DNA from 2 places in the Marinobacter sp. R17 genome. Region 1 is predicted to be linked to the other one. Evidence: predicted binding sites of a transcription regulator. Region 1 holds the regulator's gene; the other holds the start of a gene.
What was found. The regulator sigma-54, encoded in region 1, starts transcription at its own class of promoters, with help from an activator protein. The targets are predictions, from matches to a motif close to ANTGGCATNNANNTTGCTNT.
Positions count from the first base shown of each region.

Region 1 (7,763 bases):
CCATCAGGCGTATATCACGGTGGCCAGTCCCAGGAAGGACAGGAAACCCACCACATCGGTTACGGTTGTCAGTATCACGCCCCCGGCCAGGGCCGGGTCGATGTTCCTCGATTTAAGAAACAGCGGCAACAAGGTGCCGGCCAGTGCCGCCGCGATCAGGTTGATGATCAGGGCCGCGGCAATGATAACGCCGATCATCGGATCCCGGAACCAGATTGTGGCCGCGATCGAGACCACGACAGCCCAGAGGAGCCCGTTGAGCACCCCGGCCATGAATTCCCGGTTCAGCAGCCAGCGTACGTTGGCGCCGCTGATCTGGCCCACCGCCATGCCGCGAATGACGAGGGTCAACGTCTGGCTGCCGGCGATCCCGCCCATGCTGGCCACGATGGGCATCAGGACCGCCAGGGCCACGACCTTGGCAATGGTGCCTTCGAACATGCCGATCACGGATGATGCAATAAACGCCGTAATCAGGTTGATGCCCAGCCAGACCGCCCGGCGTTTGGTGGTCTTCATAACCGGCGCGAAGGTATCTTCGTCCTCGTCCAGACCGGCCATGCTCATCAGCGAGTGGTCCGCGTCTTCACGAATAACGTCGACCACGTCATCAATGGTGATCCGGCCCAGCAGCTTGCCTTCTTCGCTGACTACCGGCGAGGAGATCAGGTCGTAGCGTTCGAACAGGGTGGCGACCTGGGTGTCGGACAGGTTGACCGGGATCGGCTCGATGTCGGTGTCCATCACCTCCCGCACGGTGGCGCTGGGACTGGATACCAACATCTTGGTAATCGGCATGACGCCAATGTATTCGTCGCGGCGGTTAACCACGATCAGGCTGTCGGTCATCGGCGGCAGGGAGCGGTGGCGGCGAAGATACCGCAACACCACGTCGATGCTGAGATCCGGACGCACCGTGATGGTGTCCGTATTCATCAGGCCGCCGGCGGTGTCTTCCGGGTAAGCGAGGACTTCCTCCACCCGTTGGCGATCCTGGTCGTCCATGGTGTCGAGGACTTCCTGGATCACCGTGTCCGGCAGCTGCTGCAGCAGGTCGGCCAGGTCGTCCGACTCGAAGTCTTCGATAATGGACGCCAGTTCCTGGGCGTTCAGCTTGCTCAGGAAGTAGCTTCGGATGTCGTCGCTGAGGTACTGGAGGACTTCCCCTTCCAGGCTCTTGTCGACCAGGTTCCAGAGCAGGGCACGTTGGCGCGGCGGAGAGGATTCCAGCAGGTGAGCAATATCGCTGGGGCTCAGGCCACCATTGAGGATGCGCGCGACCTGCTGCAGGGCACCGCTGTCCAGCGCCTCGCCCAGGGTGCGGAGGCGCTGCCGGGCCTGGCTGTTTTCGACTGCGTCTGACATGACTTACCCATGAATCCGGATCAGGACGATCGGCGCGTCCTGCGGCTGATTCTCTGGCGGGCAATCCGGGGATTGCTGCGCCATCCTGTCTCGTTTTGTGGGATTCCTGGATAAGTCCTGAAATGTCTCGTCACCGAGCCGAGTGAAAGTGGACGGCCATGATCACCCTGAGGCGCTCCAGGACTTATTCAGAAGTTCCTAAGTATAGCGGACTTACGTTGCAGACGTGAGAATTCAGTGTAGGTGAATTCCACCGGCTTTGGGGTCACGTCGAGAGGGGCGTGCAGCGATCATCGCGAACCCTTATTCGCCTTCACCGAAGTAATCGTCGATCAGCGCTACCAGGGCGTCCCGGGCCGCCTGCTCGTCGGGCCCGTCCAGCACCAGCTCGATTTCGGTGCCGCAGCTGGCGGCCAACATCATGACGGACATGATGCTCTTGCCGTCGACCTCGCGGCCCTCCTTAGCAATCAGCACCTGGCTGTCGAAATCCGACGCCGTGCTGACCAGCTTGGCCGCCGCCCGGGCATGCAGTCCGAGCTTGTTGATGATGGTGATCGGCTGGCGAATCATGACGGATCGTCAGTCGACGCTGGATGAAGGTGCGGGAGCTCGGTGTGGCGAACCTGGACATTGCTGTACTTCTGGTTGAAGTAGCGGCCCAGTTGATCGCACATGTAAACCGAGCGGTGCTGGCCACCGGTACAGCCAATGGAAATGGTCATGTAGCTGCGATTGCTGGCCTGGAACGAGGGCAGCCAGGTTTCCAGGAAACGGGTGAGGGTATCCAGCATCTCCCGGGTTTCCGGCTGGCTCTCCAGGAACGTCTGCACTTCTGGATCGACACCGGTGAATTTACGCAGGTTGGCGTCCCAGTAGGGGTTGGGCAGGCAGCGCACGTCGAAAACGTAGTCGGAGTCGACCGGTACGCCGTGTTTGAAGCCGAAGGACTGGAACAGCAACGCCAGCTCCTGTTCCCGGCGGCCGACGATGCGCTGCTTGATCATGTCCCGCAGCTCGTACATCGACAGCTCGGTCGTGTCGATATACAGGTCGGCCAGCTGGGCCAGCGGCTCAAGCAGGTGTTTTTCGTCCGTGATCGCCTCGCGCAATGACGTCCGCCCATCGCTGAGAGGGTGCTTGCGCCGGGTGGCGTGGAAGCGTTGCAGCAGAGCCTGGTCGGTGGCATCGAGGAAGACGATTTCGACCTTCATGCCGCAGGTGGATAGGCGCTCGTGGATGGCCTCGAAGTTGGCGATCTCATCGGACAGGTTGCGCGCGTCGATGCTCGCTGCAATGTTGCGCAACTTGTTGGGCGAGGCGTTGCCCGCCTCCTCGACCAGGGGAAACAACAGGCCGATGGGCAGATTGTCGATGCAATAGTAGCCCAGGTCTTCCAGAACGTGCAGGGCCGTACTCTTGCCGGAGCCGGAGCGCCCGCTGACTATAATCAGTTTCATGCAGTGCCTTCGCCGATCAGCAGATGATTCACTCTGATTGCGTCATGACCTCAAACAGCTGCGACGCATCCTCACAGCGTCGCAGACGCTCGCAGAAAGAGCGGTCATTGAACTTCTCGGCCAGCTGGCTGAGAAGCTCCAGGTGTTCACTGGTGGCTTCCTTGGGAACGATCAGCACGAACAGGAGATCGACCGGCTGGTTGTCGATGGCATCGAAAGCCACGCCTTCTTCCAGGGTCAGGAGGGCGCCGACCACCTGATGACAGCCTTCCAGCCGGCAATGGGGGATGGCAATGCCCTGTCCGATCCCGGTGCTGCCGAGCCGCTCGCGGGACACCAGGTTGTTGAAAATCTGGGTCTCGTCGAGTTCCGGATAGCGCCGGGCGACGTTCTCGGCGATCAGTTCCAGGATGCGTTTCTTACTGGTTCCCGGCACACCACAGAGGGTGAGCTCGGGAACCAGGATGGATTGAATGGTTAGTGGACTTTCCGTCATGGATGGAATGCTTTCCCTTTATGAACCGCTAGCGGCTGGTCGCGCCGTGCATTCGATCAACCGTCTTTTCCTTGTGTTTCAGGATCTGGCGGTCGAGTTTGTCTAGGAGTCCGTCAATGGCCGCGTACATATCTTCGTTTTCAGCCTTTGCATGAATTTCACCACCAATAACGTGCAGGGTGGCCTCGGCCGTCTGGCGAAGCTTCTGCACGGACAGGGTCACCTGACAGTTGCTGATGTGGTCGAAATGGCGTTCGAGTTTTTCGAACTTTTCGGAAACATAGGTTTTCAGAGCGGGAGTCAATTCGACATGGTGACCTGACATATTGATTTGCATAGGCTTCTCCTATTGTCGACATGCCCGGATAACGTCTCCGTTTCCGGCGTTGAGCCCGTCGCGTGCGGCGGACGCTTGAAAATCCTGCTCTTCCGTCCCTCCGACGATTACACCAACCGCTTGCGCTCGTTGGAAGGCGGAATATGCATGGCTTCCCGATACTTGGCCACGGTGCGTCGTGCGACCTGGATCCCCTGGTCACCCAGCAAAGCGGCAATCTTGCTGTCACTGAGTGGCTTCTTCGGTGTTTCGGCGGCAACCAGTTTCTTGATCATGGCACGAATTGCCGTAGACGAACACTCGCCGCCTTCGTTCGTGCTGACATGACTTGAGAAGAAATACTTGAGCTCGAAGATGCCACGCGGTGTGTGCATGTACTTCTGAGTGGTCACCCGCGAGATGGTGGATTCGTGCATCCCGACGGCCTGGGCGATGTCAGACAGAATCAGCGGCTTCATCGCTTCTTCGCCCTGGTCGAGGAATCCCTGCTGATGCTCGACAATGCGTGTGGCGACCTTGAGCAGGGTTTCGTTACGACTCTGCAGACTTTTGATGAACCACTTGGCTTCCTGCAGCTGATCGCGCAAATAGTTGTTGTCGGCGCTGTTGTCGGCACGTCGGATCAGCGCTGCGTAACCCGCGTTGACGCGAATGCGCGGTGCGATCTCCGGGTTCAGCTCCACGCGCCAGCGGCCCTTGATCTTGGACACCACCACATCAGGCACCACGTAGTCCGGTTCAGCGCGATCGAGTGAGTCGCCGGGGCGTGGATTGAGGGTCTGGATCAGGGCCAGCACGGATTTGAGCTGTTCTTCCGAGAGGCGGCTGCGCCGCAGCAGCTGGGCGTAGTCCCGGTTCCCCAGCAGGTTGATGTAGTGACTGACCACCAGTCTGGCCTGTGGCAACCAGGGAGTGTCCGGAGGCAGCTGGTTGAGCTGGATCAGCAGGCATTCCTGCAGATCACGGGCGAAGACGCCGGGCGGATCAAAATGCTGAAGGCGACGCAGGACCGCCTCGACCTCGTCCATTTCCAGGGGATCTTCGTCCGCCTCATCAAGCAGGCCGGTGTGAATGTCGTCCAGGGACGTCACCAGGTAGCCACGCGGGTCCACCGAATCGAGCAGGGCATGGGCAATGGCACGGTCCCGATCGCCCATGGGCGTCAGGTTCAACTGCCAGAGGAGGTGATCCTGCAGGGTTTCGGTGGGGGAGTTGCGGGACTCGAAATCGGTGTCGTCCTCGTCTTCCCCGCGTGAGGCGGGAGCGGGTGCGGACTGGTAGATGTCGTCCCAGGCCGTGTCGACGGGCAGGTCGTCCGGAATGTCCTGGTTGGTTTCGGTGTTCCAGTCCGGTTCGTCAGCGGGCTCGTCCCAGCTGGTGTCTTCCTGCGACGCGTCGGAGTCGCTTTGCTCTTTGGAGTTGCTGTCGTCGGTATCGCCGTCGTTCTCGGCGGAGTCGTTACCGTCCTCCTCCTCGGAGGTCTCCAGCATGGGATTGGATTCGAGCGCCTGCTGGATTTCCTGTTGCAGGTCCAGCGTGGACAGTTGCAGCAGGCGAATGGCCTGTTGCAACTGGGGTGTCATGGTGAGCTGTTGACCCAGCTTCAGCTGAAGCGAAGCTTTCATTACCATCGATTTAGTCCCGTCACCCTATGCCTGTCGGCTGTACTTTTGTTGCCTGGTTTTCGCGAATCACGCCACGCCCGATATCGATAGGGCCTTGAAACTTAACATGTCGAATGACAATTTGGCGCGACAAGCAAATTCTTTGCCGAAGTTTACTGCTATGGGTGTCCAGATGACAACGTTTTGACCGTCAGGGCGAGTGGTTCGCCGTTCGGTCCTGCTTTTGAGTTTAGCGTCTCGGGGCGATTATGCGATAGCCCGGGGCGCACTTTGGCCGGATTTGTGACCGTTTTTCACAATCGGAACTCGTTGCCGAGGTAGACCTCCTTGACCTGCTGGTTGGCCAGGATGTCGTCGGCGTGACCGGAGGCAATGATGTGCCCACCACTCACGATGTAAGCATTCTCGCAGATATCCAGGGTCTCTCGCACGTTGTGATCGGTAATCAGCACGCCGATCCCTTTGTCCCGCAAGTGCCGGATGATCTGTTTGATGTCGCTCACCGAGATCGGGTCGACGCCGGCAAACGGTTCGTCCAGCAGAATGAACGCCGGTTCCATCGCCAGCGCCCGGGCGATTTCCACCCGGCGCCGCTCGCCACCGGATAACGCCATACCCAGGCTGTCCCGGATATGGGTGATGTGAAACTCTTCCAGCAGGCTTTCCAGTTGCGTCTCGCGCTCGGCCTTGCTCAGTTTCTTGCGCGTTTCCAGGATCGCCATGATGTTGTCTCGGACACTGAGCTTGCGGAACACGGACGCTTCCTGCGGCAGGTAGCCGATACCGGCGCGCGCCCGGCCATGCATGGGCAACGGCGTGATGTCCCGTTCGTCGATGGTGACGCGGCCGTTATCGGCCGGCACCAGGCCGACGATCATGTAGAAGCAGGTGGTCTTGCCGGCGCCATTGGGTCCCAGCAGTCCGACGATCTCGCCGCTGCGGATTTCCAGGGACACATCCTTGACGACCTTGATCTGCTTGTAGCTCTTGGCCAGGTTATTTGCGCGCAGGATCGCCATCAGTTGCCGCTCTCCCCGCCGGTTTTCTGGCGCGGCTGAATGACCATCTCGACCCGGCCGTCCTGATCGTTACCGTCGCGGCTGCCGCTGGCGGTGACCACGCGGGTGGCGGTGTCGTAGTTGATTTCCTCACCCTTGAAGACGTTGCCGTCCTGGTGAATCACGGCCTTCTCAATGAAGGTGATCCGGTTCTCGCCGGCGGCATAGATGATGGTCATGGCCTCGGCATCGGTCTTGGCCGTATCGGCGGTCTTGGGCTGGGTGTAATGGGCCGGTTTGCCGTGCGCCTCGATGCGGTTCAGTGCGCCTTGCTCCCGATACAGGACGACCTTGTCGGCGGTCAGTTCGGTGCCGTCCTGGCGGACCACCACGTCACCGGTGTAGATCGCGGTGCCCTTGGCGTCGTCGAGGCGTGCCTGGTCCGCGCTGACCTTGATGGGGCTGTCGGAATTGAGGTCGAAAGCCTGGGCTTGGGATGCCAGCACCAGCAGGGCGGCGCCTGCGATGCGTCGCAATAGGCGGGACTTATTGCGAAGATGACAATTCATACTGTCCTTCCACCTGTGATTGGAGTTGCACGATCCGTTGGTCGATCCAGGCTTTCATGCCGGTGGCCCGGGTGGTGCCGCGCGGATCCCGGAGCAGCACCGGGGCGTCAGTGTGCACAATGCGCTTTTGGTTATCCAGTGTCAGATGCGTGGTTTCCAGACTGCCTTCGGATCCCGAGGCCAGCACGCGGCTGATGACCACGTTGCCGGACAGGTCAATCACATCGCGATTGGTGCGGTAGTTGCCCTCGTCGGCACGCATGTGCCAGGGCTGGCCGGAGTCCGCATCGATCATGGTGGCCCGGGGCTGCTGCATGTGGGCCCGGTTCTGTGCGTCAAACTGTTCGATGCGGGGGCTACTGATCACGGTGGTCAGCTTGCCCTGTTCGTCGAAGGACCGGTATTCGCCATTGACCACAAAGCTGTCCGGCTCATCCGGGCCGCGCAGTTCCTGGCCGATGGAGGGGCCACCCTGGTCGTCGCTGCGCCATAGCAGGCCGATCAGGACCGCCGACAGGATGGCCAGGGCCAGGAAGCGCAGACGCGGATGGTTCAGGCGGCTCAGCAACATCAGGCGCCCCGTGCGTGATAGGTGAGGTGCAGGTCCGCCAGCTTGTTCTGGGCCTGCAGGATGAGGTCGCAGATTTCCCGGACGGCGCCTTCACCGCCGGCCGTTTCGGTCGTGTAATCGGCCTGCTCGCGGACATACCAGTGGCCGTTGGGCACGGACAGTCCCAGGCCGGCGTGCATGATGGCGCCCAGGTCCGGCAGGTCATCGCCCATGTAGGCGGACTGCTCGGCGGGCAGGTTGAGTTCCTGCAGGAGTTCGCGCAAGGCGGTTTCCTTGTCTTCTCGGCCCTGTTGCAGGTGCTTTATGCCCAGATCGCGCGCTCGTCTTGCGGTGAGTGGTGAA
Region 1 covers NZ_RHGZ01000001.1:38,933-46,695, reverse strand. Annotated here, with positions in the region: gene mgtE (magnesium transporter) at 4-1,365, opposite strand; gene EB809_RS00225 (HPr family phosphocarrier protein) at 1,669-1,938, opposite strand; gene rapZ (RNase adapter RapZ) at 1,935-2,825, opposite strand; gene ptsN (PTS IIA-like nitrogen regulatory protein PtsN) at 2,854-3,321, opposite strand; gene hpf (ribosome hibernation promoting factor) at 3,350-3,658, opposite strand; gene EB809_RS00205 (RNA polymerase factor sigma-54) at 3,766-5,289, opposite strand; gene lptB (LPS export ABC transporter ATP-binding protein) at 5,577-6,302, opposite strand; gene lptA (lipopolysaccharide transport periplasmic protein LptA) at 6,302-6,850, opposite strand; gene lptC (LPS export ABC transporter periplasmic protein LptC) at 6,828-7,421, opposite strand; gene EB809_RS00185 (KdsC family phosphatase) at 7,421-7,763, opposite strand, start outside.

Region 2 (7,763 bases), on a different contig from region 1:
AGCAGAAGCCATCCGCAGAACAGGATGCGATACAAGGGAATACCTCCACCCACCCGTCAGGCCCGGGCCATCGGCCGGGCCGGGGGTCAGGCTTTCTTATTTTGACAGTCGCTTGATGCGCTCGCCCGGGCTGATGACGTCCGTCAGGCGAATACCGAATTTCTCGTTCACCATGACCACCTCACCATGGGCGATCAGGGTGCCGTTGACCAACACGTCCAGCGGTTCGCCCGCCAACCGGTCCAGCTCGATCACCGACCCCTGGTTGAGCTGCAGCAGGTTACGAATGGGAATCTGGGTGTTCCCGACCTCCATGGAGATGGTCACCGGAATATCCAGGATGACATCCAGATCCGGAGCCGGACCCGTGCCGGTTTCCGAGATCGCACTTTCCTGGCCGAACTCTTCCATCGGTGCGGCTTTCACATCCTCTTCACTGGCACCGGCCTCCGCCATGGCGGCCGCCCATTCGTCATCACGTTCACCGCCGTCTTCGGCAGCGGTTTCGCCGTCAGCCGCATCATCGCCGGATTCGGACATGGCGGCTTCCCACTCGGCAGCGAGCTTTTCGTCTTCGCTCATCTCCTGCCCCTCTTTCTTTTTGTCGTCTTCAGCCATGCCTGTTCACCTTCAGTTGCTTCTTCACTTTGGGCCGGTTCATGCGACGGGTGACCCGCAGCGCCAGATTCCCGTCGCGGGTGCCCATTTGGGCCTGATAGATTGGAATGCCGTTAGCCGTTACCGTCAGCTCTTCTTCCAGCTCCACCGGAATCACATCGCCGGCCTTGAGCTTGGCGATTTCCCGCAACGACATCCGGCGTCGGCAGACCGTGGCATTGACCGGAACATTCACGGCCTTGATGTCTTCCTGGAGGGCATTGACCCAGCGTTCATCGACTTCGTCGATATCACTCTGGACACCCGCGTCCAGCACATCCCGGATCGGTTCGATCATGGAATACGGCAAGGCCATGTGAAGCTCGCCACCGCCGCCGTCCAGCTCAATATGGAACGTGCTGATCACCACCACTTCACTGGGGCTGACGATGTTGGCCATCGCCGGATTGACCTCGGAGCTGAGGTACTCGAAATCCATTTTCAGGACGGCATTCCAGGCCTCGCGCATGTCCTTGAAGACCTGATCGAGCATCATCTGCACGATGCGGGTCTCGGTGGGCGTGAACTCGCGGCCCTCGATCTTGGCGTGCCGACCTTCCCCGCCAAAGAAGTTATCCACTAACTTGAAGACCAGCTTGGCGTCGAGAATAAACAACGCGGTGCCGCGCAGCGGGCGCATCTTGACCAGGTTGAGGCTGGTGGGCACGTACAGCGTGTGGATGTATTCGCCAAATTTCATGATCTGCACGCCGCCGGTGGAAACGTCGGCGTTGCGGCGCAGCATGTTGAACAGACTGATGCGGGTGTAACGGGCAAATCGCTCGTTGATCATCTCGAGCGTCGGCATCCGGCCGCGCACGATCCGATCCTGGCTGGCCAGGTCGTAATTCTTGACGCCGGTATCGTCGACGTCGTCATAGGTGTCGACATCGCCGTCATCAACGCCGTGCAGGAGCGCGTCGATCTCGTCTTGTGAGAGTAAGTCCTGCATAGTCCCTATCCGACCTCGAGATTAGTCAATCGGCCACAATCTGTCATAGCTACTGCAACACAAAATTTTCGAAAAGGACATGGTCGATCGGCTCGCCGCCTTCCTCCGCCAGGATGCCGTTGATCGTGTCCAGTGTCTCCTGCAACAGCTTTTCCTTGCCTTCAGGCGTCTGCATGGCCTGGAAATCCTGCCCGCCAAACAGGGTCAGCAACCGGCTTCGGATCAGCGGCATGTTGGCCTGCGCGACGTCCAGCGCCCCCTGGTTGCGGCTTTGCAGCGCCAGGAAGATCTGCATGTAACGCTGGCGCCCGTCCGTGGACAGTGTGACCACAAACGGTTTGGTGATGGCGTAGTAGTGGCTGGACTGGAATGCTGGCTCGGCCGTCTCGTCGGCGGCCGCTTCATCGGCGGCAGCACCGTCATCGGATTTCAGGAACCAGAGGGTGCCGGCCACCGACAGCCCCACCGCCAGAATAATGATCAGGACAAGGCCGATGATCAGCTTCAGCTTGCCTTTACCCCCGCCCGCAGGGGCCTGCTCGGTATTTTCCGCCATAAGTCCTACAGTCAGATTATTGTCATATCACGCTGTCTGGAGATGTTAGCAGCAAGGAACAGGCCAATCCTGCTCCAGATAGCCGCTTCCAGTCAGATCTTTTGGAAAACAGAAGTTTAGCGTTTGGACGCGGAGACATAAACCACGAACGCACGTTCCGTGCATTCTGACGGGGTCTGACGGAAAATTCGTCGCGAAGAGCGGGAGGGGAAAGCCAGCCTGACCGGGCGGTCAGGCGTACAGATCCACTTCGCCACGCCAGCTCAGATCAAGCTGACCGCTGGCGAGCGTGCCGGATTCGTCGGTCGAAAGTTCCTCGCCCTCTCCGGCCAGGCTGCCACTGCCATTGCCACCATTCTCATCCTCCTGCTGCAGTTGCTGCTGGGCGCCCTGGTCTGCCGTGTCAGCGGACACTTCAAAACGATCCAGGTTCAACCCGTTCTCCTGCAGCATGTCACGCAGACGGTGGCCGTTCAGTTCCAACTGGTCCCGGACGGCGGCATGGGTGGCGTGGACCGTCACCTGGGCCTGGTCGTGATGCACCTGAACCCGGACTTCCAGCGGTCCCATGTCCGGCGGGGTCACGTGGATTTCCGCGGCGGACATGCGCTGACTGGTGAGCCAGGCCAGCTTGCCGGCGATCTTGTCGCCCCACTCGGCGTGCTGAACCGGCAGATCAATGCTGGTGGAATAGCTTTTCAGGGGCGCCATGGTTTCGCGACCTTCAAGCCCCCGTTGCAGACTGGTGGCGTTATTCTGCACCGACGTTTGGGTGCTGCTGTCTCCCTGCAAGCGACCCAGTTGGGCAGAGAAATCCAGGGCTTTGCCTTCGGCGGCAGCGCCCTTGCCAAGCAGCGTGCTGACGGCGTCCGACTTACCGGCCCCCAGGCCGTCACTGTTCCCGTCCTGGGCACTGTTGCCCGATGCCCCCTGACCTAGCGATTTGAGAGAAAGCCCCTGCAGCGGATTCTGTGCGGCAGAAGACGAGGTCGATGGACCGTCGGTTGCGGATGTTTTGGCGCCTTCCACCGGCACATTGGTTGGCATGGAGAAGAGCATCGGCGCAGCGGCATCGTCTTTCCGCTTGTCGTCTTTCTGATCCTTGCCGTCCTTTTCCTCATTAGACACCGTTTTCTCGCTCTTGTCGGCCTGGCTCTCCGCGACCGACTTGTCATCGTCGGCGGCATCGGCCTCTTTGCCCTTGGCATCCTTGGCCTTGGCGTCATCGGAACGCCGCTGTTCTTCGGCCTTGTCCGCCCGGGCGCTTTCTTCCTGGCGCTCGTTGGCATCGGCCCGCTCAGCCCGTTTTTCCTGCAGACGCTCATCTTCCGCCCGGCGCTGGGCCCGGTCCTGCTGCGCCTCCTTTTGCTCCAGGCGAGACTGTTCGCGGTTGGACACTTCCTGGAACGCTTCTCCGGAACGTTCCGAGTCTCCAGCCGACGAGGATCGGTCCAACATTTTATCGGGTGTGGGTGATGCAGGGTTAAGCACCAGTCCGGACATGGCAACCTCTTGCCGCTAGGCATCAATCAATCAGTGTTGCAGGGACTGGAGCAATTAAGATGCCAGATTCCATCCGGCGGGCGGGTGCTCGCTGAGCGGGCACCCGCCCGCGCTGACCTGTCGGACCACCGGCACAAGGGCCGGCCCGACAGGCCGACTCCGGCTTCAAGGCATCAGGGTGCGTTCAAGCAGCTCGCGGACGGTAGCAAATTCGCTCTGGATATCGTCCAGAACGTGGCGGGCATCTTCAATGCGATTTTCCTTGCCCGCCATTTCCGCATCGGCACACAAAGCGCCAAGTCGTGGCGCACCAATGTTGATGCAACTTCCCTTGAAGCTGTGGGCGGATCGGGTGAAGGCGTCGGCGTCACGATCACTGATTGCCGATCTCAGTGTATCCAGCCGTTCCGACGAGTCGCTCAGGTAGGTCCTGATCAACACGTCGAACTCACCTTCCATAACCTCCTGAAGTTCCGCAAGCGCGTCATCGTCCAGATGTGGCTTGTCGTTCATGATTGTCTCCTTGTCATCCGGCCGGCCTGCGGCTTGGCCGGCGGATCACCTTGTCCAGCTTGGATCAGCGGGCATCCCTCAACGATGCCCCGGACGTGCCCCCTCGGGAACGCGCCGCCAACGGAGGTCGGCTACACTGCCTGCTCCGTCATCCCGGTTCAACCCGTGTGTTGTTCCGATTCGTCGGGATCGAACGTCCAGCGATAGACCGCCTCGACTTCATTGCCCGTGCCATGGTGCGTCAGCGAGTCACACAGCTGTCGCAGCAACGCCAGCCCGCGGCCGGCGTACCCGGCCTCAGGGACGGTCCTTTGTGTCTGCTCAGTATAGTTGAAGCCCACGCCACTATCCCGGCACACCACCCGCAACTCACCGCCGTTCCGGCCGGTCTTGTGTTCGAGGCGGAACAGCACCGCATGATCGCCCACGGTTCGCAGTCGGCGTTCCCGCTCGGCATAGTACTGGCCGAACCCTTCCGGTGAATTCTTCCAGACAGACGGCAGTCCCAACACCCCATGTTCCAGGGCGTTGGTGTAAAGCTCCGCGAGCACAGTGTACACTTCGCCACCCCGCCGGCGCAGACCGGGCACCTCCATACAGATGTGGAGCAACAGCGGCAGCGGGTTGAACTGGGCCAGCGTTTCGCCAGTTACCTCATACTCACAGGACCAGGTAGCCGGCCCGCTCAGGGCCGACTGGGTGACCCGCAATGGCAGCTCTTCAACCTCGGCCGGCGGTACCACGTCGACGGTCAACACCGTCAGATCATCGCTGGATTCCTCGGCGCCAGTAAACCGGGCTACCGCCCGCAGCACCGCATCCAGCACCGACTGGTCGTCGGGCGTACCGGCAACGGCGGCTTCCAGCCGGGTCTCGCCGAACATCTCGCCCTCGGCGTTCATGGCTTCGGGAACACCATCGGTGGCAAACAGCACCGTGTCCCCTTCTTCGACCTTGTAACGGGCCACATCCACACTGAAGCGTTCCGCCGCGACGACCCCCAATGGCAGGTGGGCCGAGGTCAGTCGTTCAACGGCCTCTCCCCGGCGCAGCAGGAAGCCACAAGGTAATCCGCCATTCCAGATACTGAGGTTGCCCAGATGAAGGTCAAGCTCGATAAAGGCGGCGCAACAGAACATGTCCTTGGGCATGATGCGCCACAGCTTCTGGTTGATCTCGCGCAGGATATCGCCGCTCAGGAAGCCCTTGCTGGTCATGCCGTAGAAAATCTCGGCCACCGGCATGGCCCCAATGGCCGCCGGCAGACCGTGGCCGGTGAAATCGCCGATCAGTATATTCATGCCACCCGACGGACGCGGACAGGCATACAGGATGTCGCCGTTAAACACCGACATGGGCGAGGCATGGTAGCGGATATTCGGCGCATCCAGGCAGCCAGTGTGGGCGACATTGTCGAAAACCCGTTTGGCAATATTCTGCTCGTTGACCAGTCGCTGGTTGTGGGCACGAATCACGTCCCGCTGCTGGCTCAGGGTCCGGTGCATCACCCGCATGCGATTAAAGGCGTTGATCTTCGCTTCGATGATGATGCGGTTGTAGGGCTTGGAGAGAAAGTCATCGCCGCCGGCTTCCAGACAGCGGGCCAAGGCGTCGGCGTCGGACAGGGACGTCAGAAAAATGACGGGCACCAGCGATTCGCCCGCCAGCGCCTTGATATGGCGTGCCGCATCCATACCGTCCATGCGCGGCATCATCACGTCCAGCAACACGATCTGGGGCTGGAAACGCCGAAAGCATTCCACCGCTTCGATACCGTCAGCAGCCGTCATGACATCATGGCCCTGACGCCGGACCATGGTACTGAGAATCAGGCGGTCGCTTTCGCTGTCATCGGCAATCAGGATGCGCAACGTCTGCGCGTCCTTTTGCACATCGTCCAACGTAACGTCTCTTCCCGTTTACTGGATGGAGAACAGCTGCTCGAAATTGGAAATGCTGAGAATCCGTCTCACATCGCTATTGCAGTTCTCGATGCGGACGCGGCCGGCATCACCGCCGGCGTAATCCCGCAGCAACAGGAGCATGCCCAACGCGGAGCTGTCCAGATAGGTGGTCTCAGACATATCAATGACGTAATCGCTGACGTCCTGATCATCGTGTTCGTAGGCATCGCGGAAGCTTTGATGGGAACTGAAGTCGAAGCGTCCATCAATACTGATAACCAGCGTGCGACCATCTTCGCTTCGCCGCGTATGAATTGCCATGCGGTGTCCTCCGTCAATGCTTGAGCCAGCGGTTCTGAATCGGGCGCGGCACCTTTGAATGGCGTCTGCGGCCCTGCCCCGGGTATGTCCTTTACGCCGAGTGTCCGGGATGTCTCCGAACTCATTTTTGATTATTCCACGGCATTGAGGATAGACAAAACTCGGCGAAATGCATGCGTAAATTTAAAGTGGATTCCCCGACGGATCACGTCAAACGGCGTCGGGCGTGCATTCGATTGGCGGCTTCGTCAGCCTGTTTCTGGTCCCGCAGGTCCTGCTGGCGCTGCTCCTGGGCCCGGCAGGCTTCAATGTGACGCGCCATGCCCTTGCGACGTTCATAAGCCTCGCGCCAGACATCCCGGGCCTTTTCAAACGCTTCAACCGCTTTGCGGACCTGTTGTTCCTGGGACACGATGGCCTGATCGAGCTGGGCAATGAAGGCCTGCCAGCCCTGCAGCTTGGTCACCGACACCACCCCTTGCTGACCGCGGCGCATCTGGTCCCGGTAGTCGGCCTGGTAGCGGCGCAGCTCATCCAGCTGGTGTTGTTGTTGCTGCATGTGCTGGCGCGCACGGTTAAGCCCATCCAGCGCCTGGTCCTCGCGGCGCTGCTCCAGCGACAGGACCACTTCTAGCCGTTCGGACCGCGGTTTCATACGTTACCCTGCTGCGGCGGTTCCGGCGCCCGGTTCTTGCGATTGGGCAGCACCTCCTGTAACCGGTCAACGCTGGCCTGGTAGGGCGCGCTCTCTTTCAGCCCCTGGCGCAGGAAGGCACGCATGTCGTCGATGCGTTCGATGGCGTAATCGGTCTCCGGATCGGACCCTTTGACGTACGCGCCGACGCTGATCAGATCCCGCGCCTGCTGGTAGCGGGCGAAAACCTGTTTGAATTCCTGGGCTTTGCGGAAATGCTCGTTGGCCGTCACCTGGGGCATGACCCGGCTGACCGAGGCTTCCACATCAATGGCCGGATAATGCCCCTCTTCCGCCAGCGAGCGGGACAGCACAATGTGGCCGTCCAGGATCGCCCGGGCCGCGTCGGCTATCGGATCTTGCTGGTCATCGCCTTCGGTCAGGACCGTGTAGAACGCGGTAATCGACCCGCCACCGGGCTTGCCGTTACCCGTACGTTCCACCAACTGGGGCAGCTTGGCAAAGACCGACGGCGGATAGCCCTTGGTCGCTGGTGGCTCGCCGACTGCCAGCGCAATCTCCCGCTGGGCCTGGGCGTAACGGGTCAGCGAGTCCATCAACAGCAGGACGCGTTTGCCCCGGTCACGGAAATACTCGGCGATGCGCGTGGTGAGCATGGCGGCGCGCAAGCGCATCAGGGGCGAATCGTCCGCCGGTGAGGCC
Region 2 covers NZ_RHGZ01000002.1:100,107-107,869, reverse strand. Annotated here, with positions in the region: gene fliO (flagellar biosynthetic protein FliO) at 1-35, opposite strand, end outside; gene fliN (flagellar motor switch protein FliN) at 97-618, opposite strand; gene fliM (flagellar motor switch protein FliM) at 611-1,609, opposite strand; gene EB809_RS02455 (flagellar basal body-associated FliL family protein) at 1,659-2,165, opposite strand; gene EB809_RS02450 (flagellar hook-length control protein FliK) at 2,397-3,563, opposite strand; gene EB809_RS02445 (Hpt domain-containing protein) at 3,834-4,181, opposite strand; gene EB809_RS02440 (fused response regulator/phosphatase) at 4,340-6,082, opposite strand; gene EB809_RS02435 (STAS domain-containing protein) at 6,101-6,406, opposite strand; gene fliJ (flagellar export protein FliJ) at 6,612-7,061, opposite strand; gene fliI (flagellar protein export ATPase FliI) at 7,058-7,763, opposite strand, start outside.
Region 2: EB809_RS02455 (flagellar basal body-associated FliL family protein) is a predicted target of sigma-54. The motif match lies at 2,214-2,233, and genes of this name have one in related genera.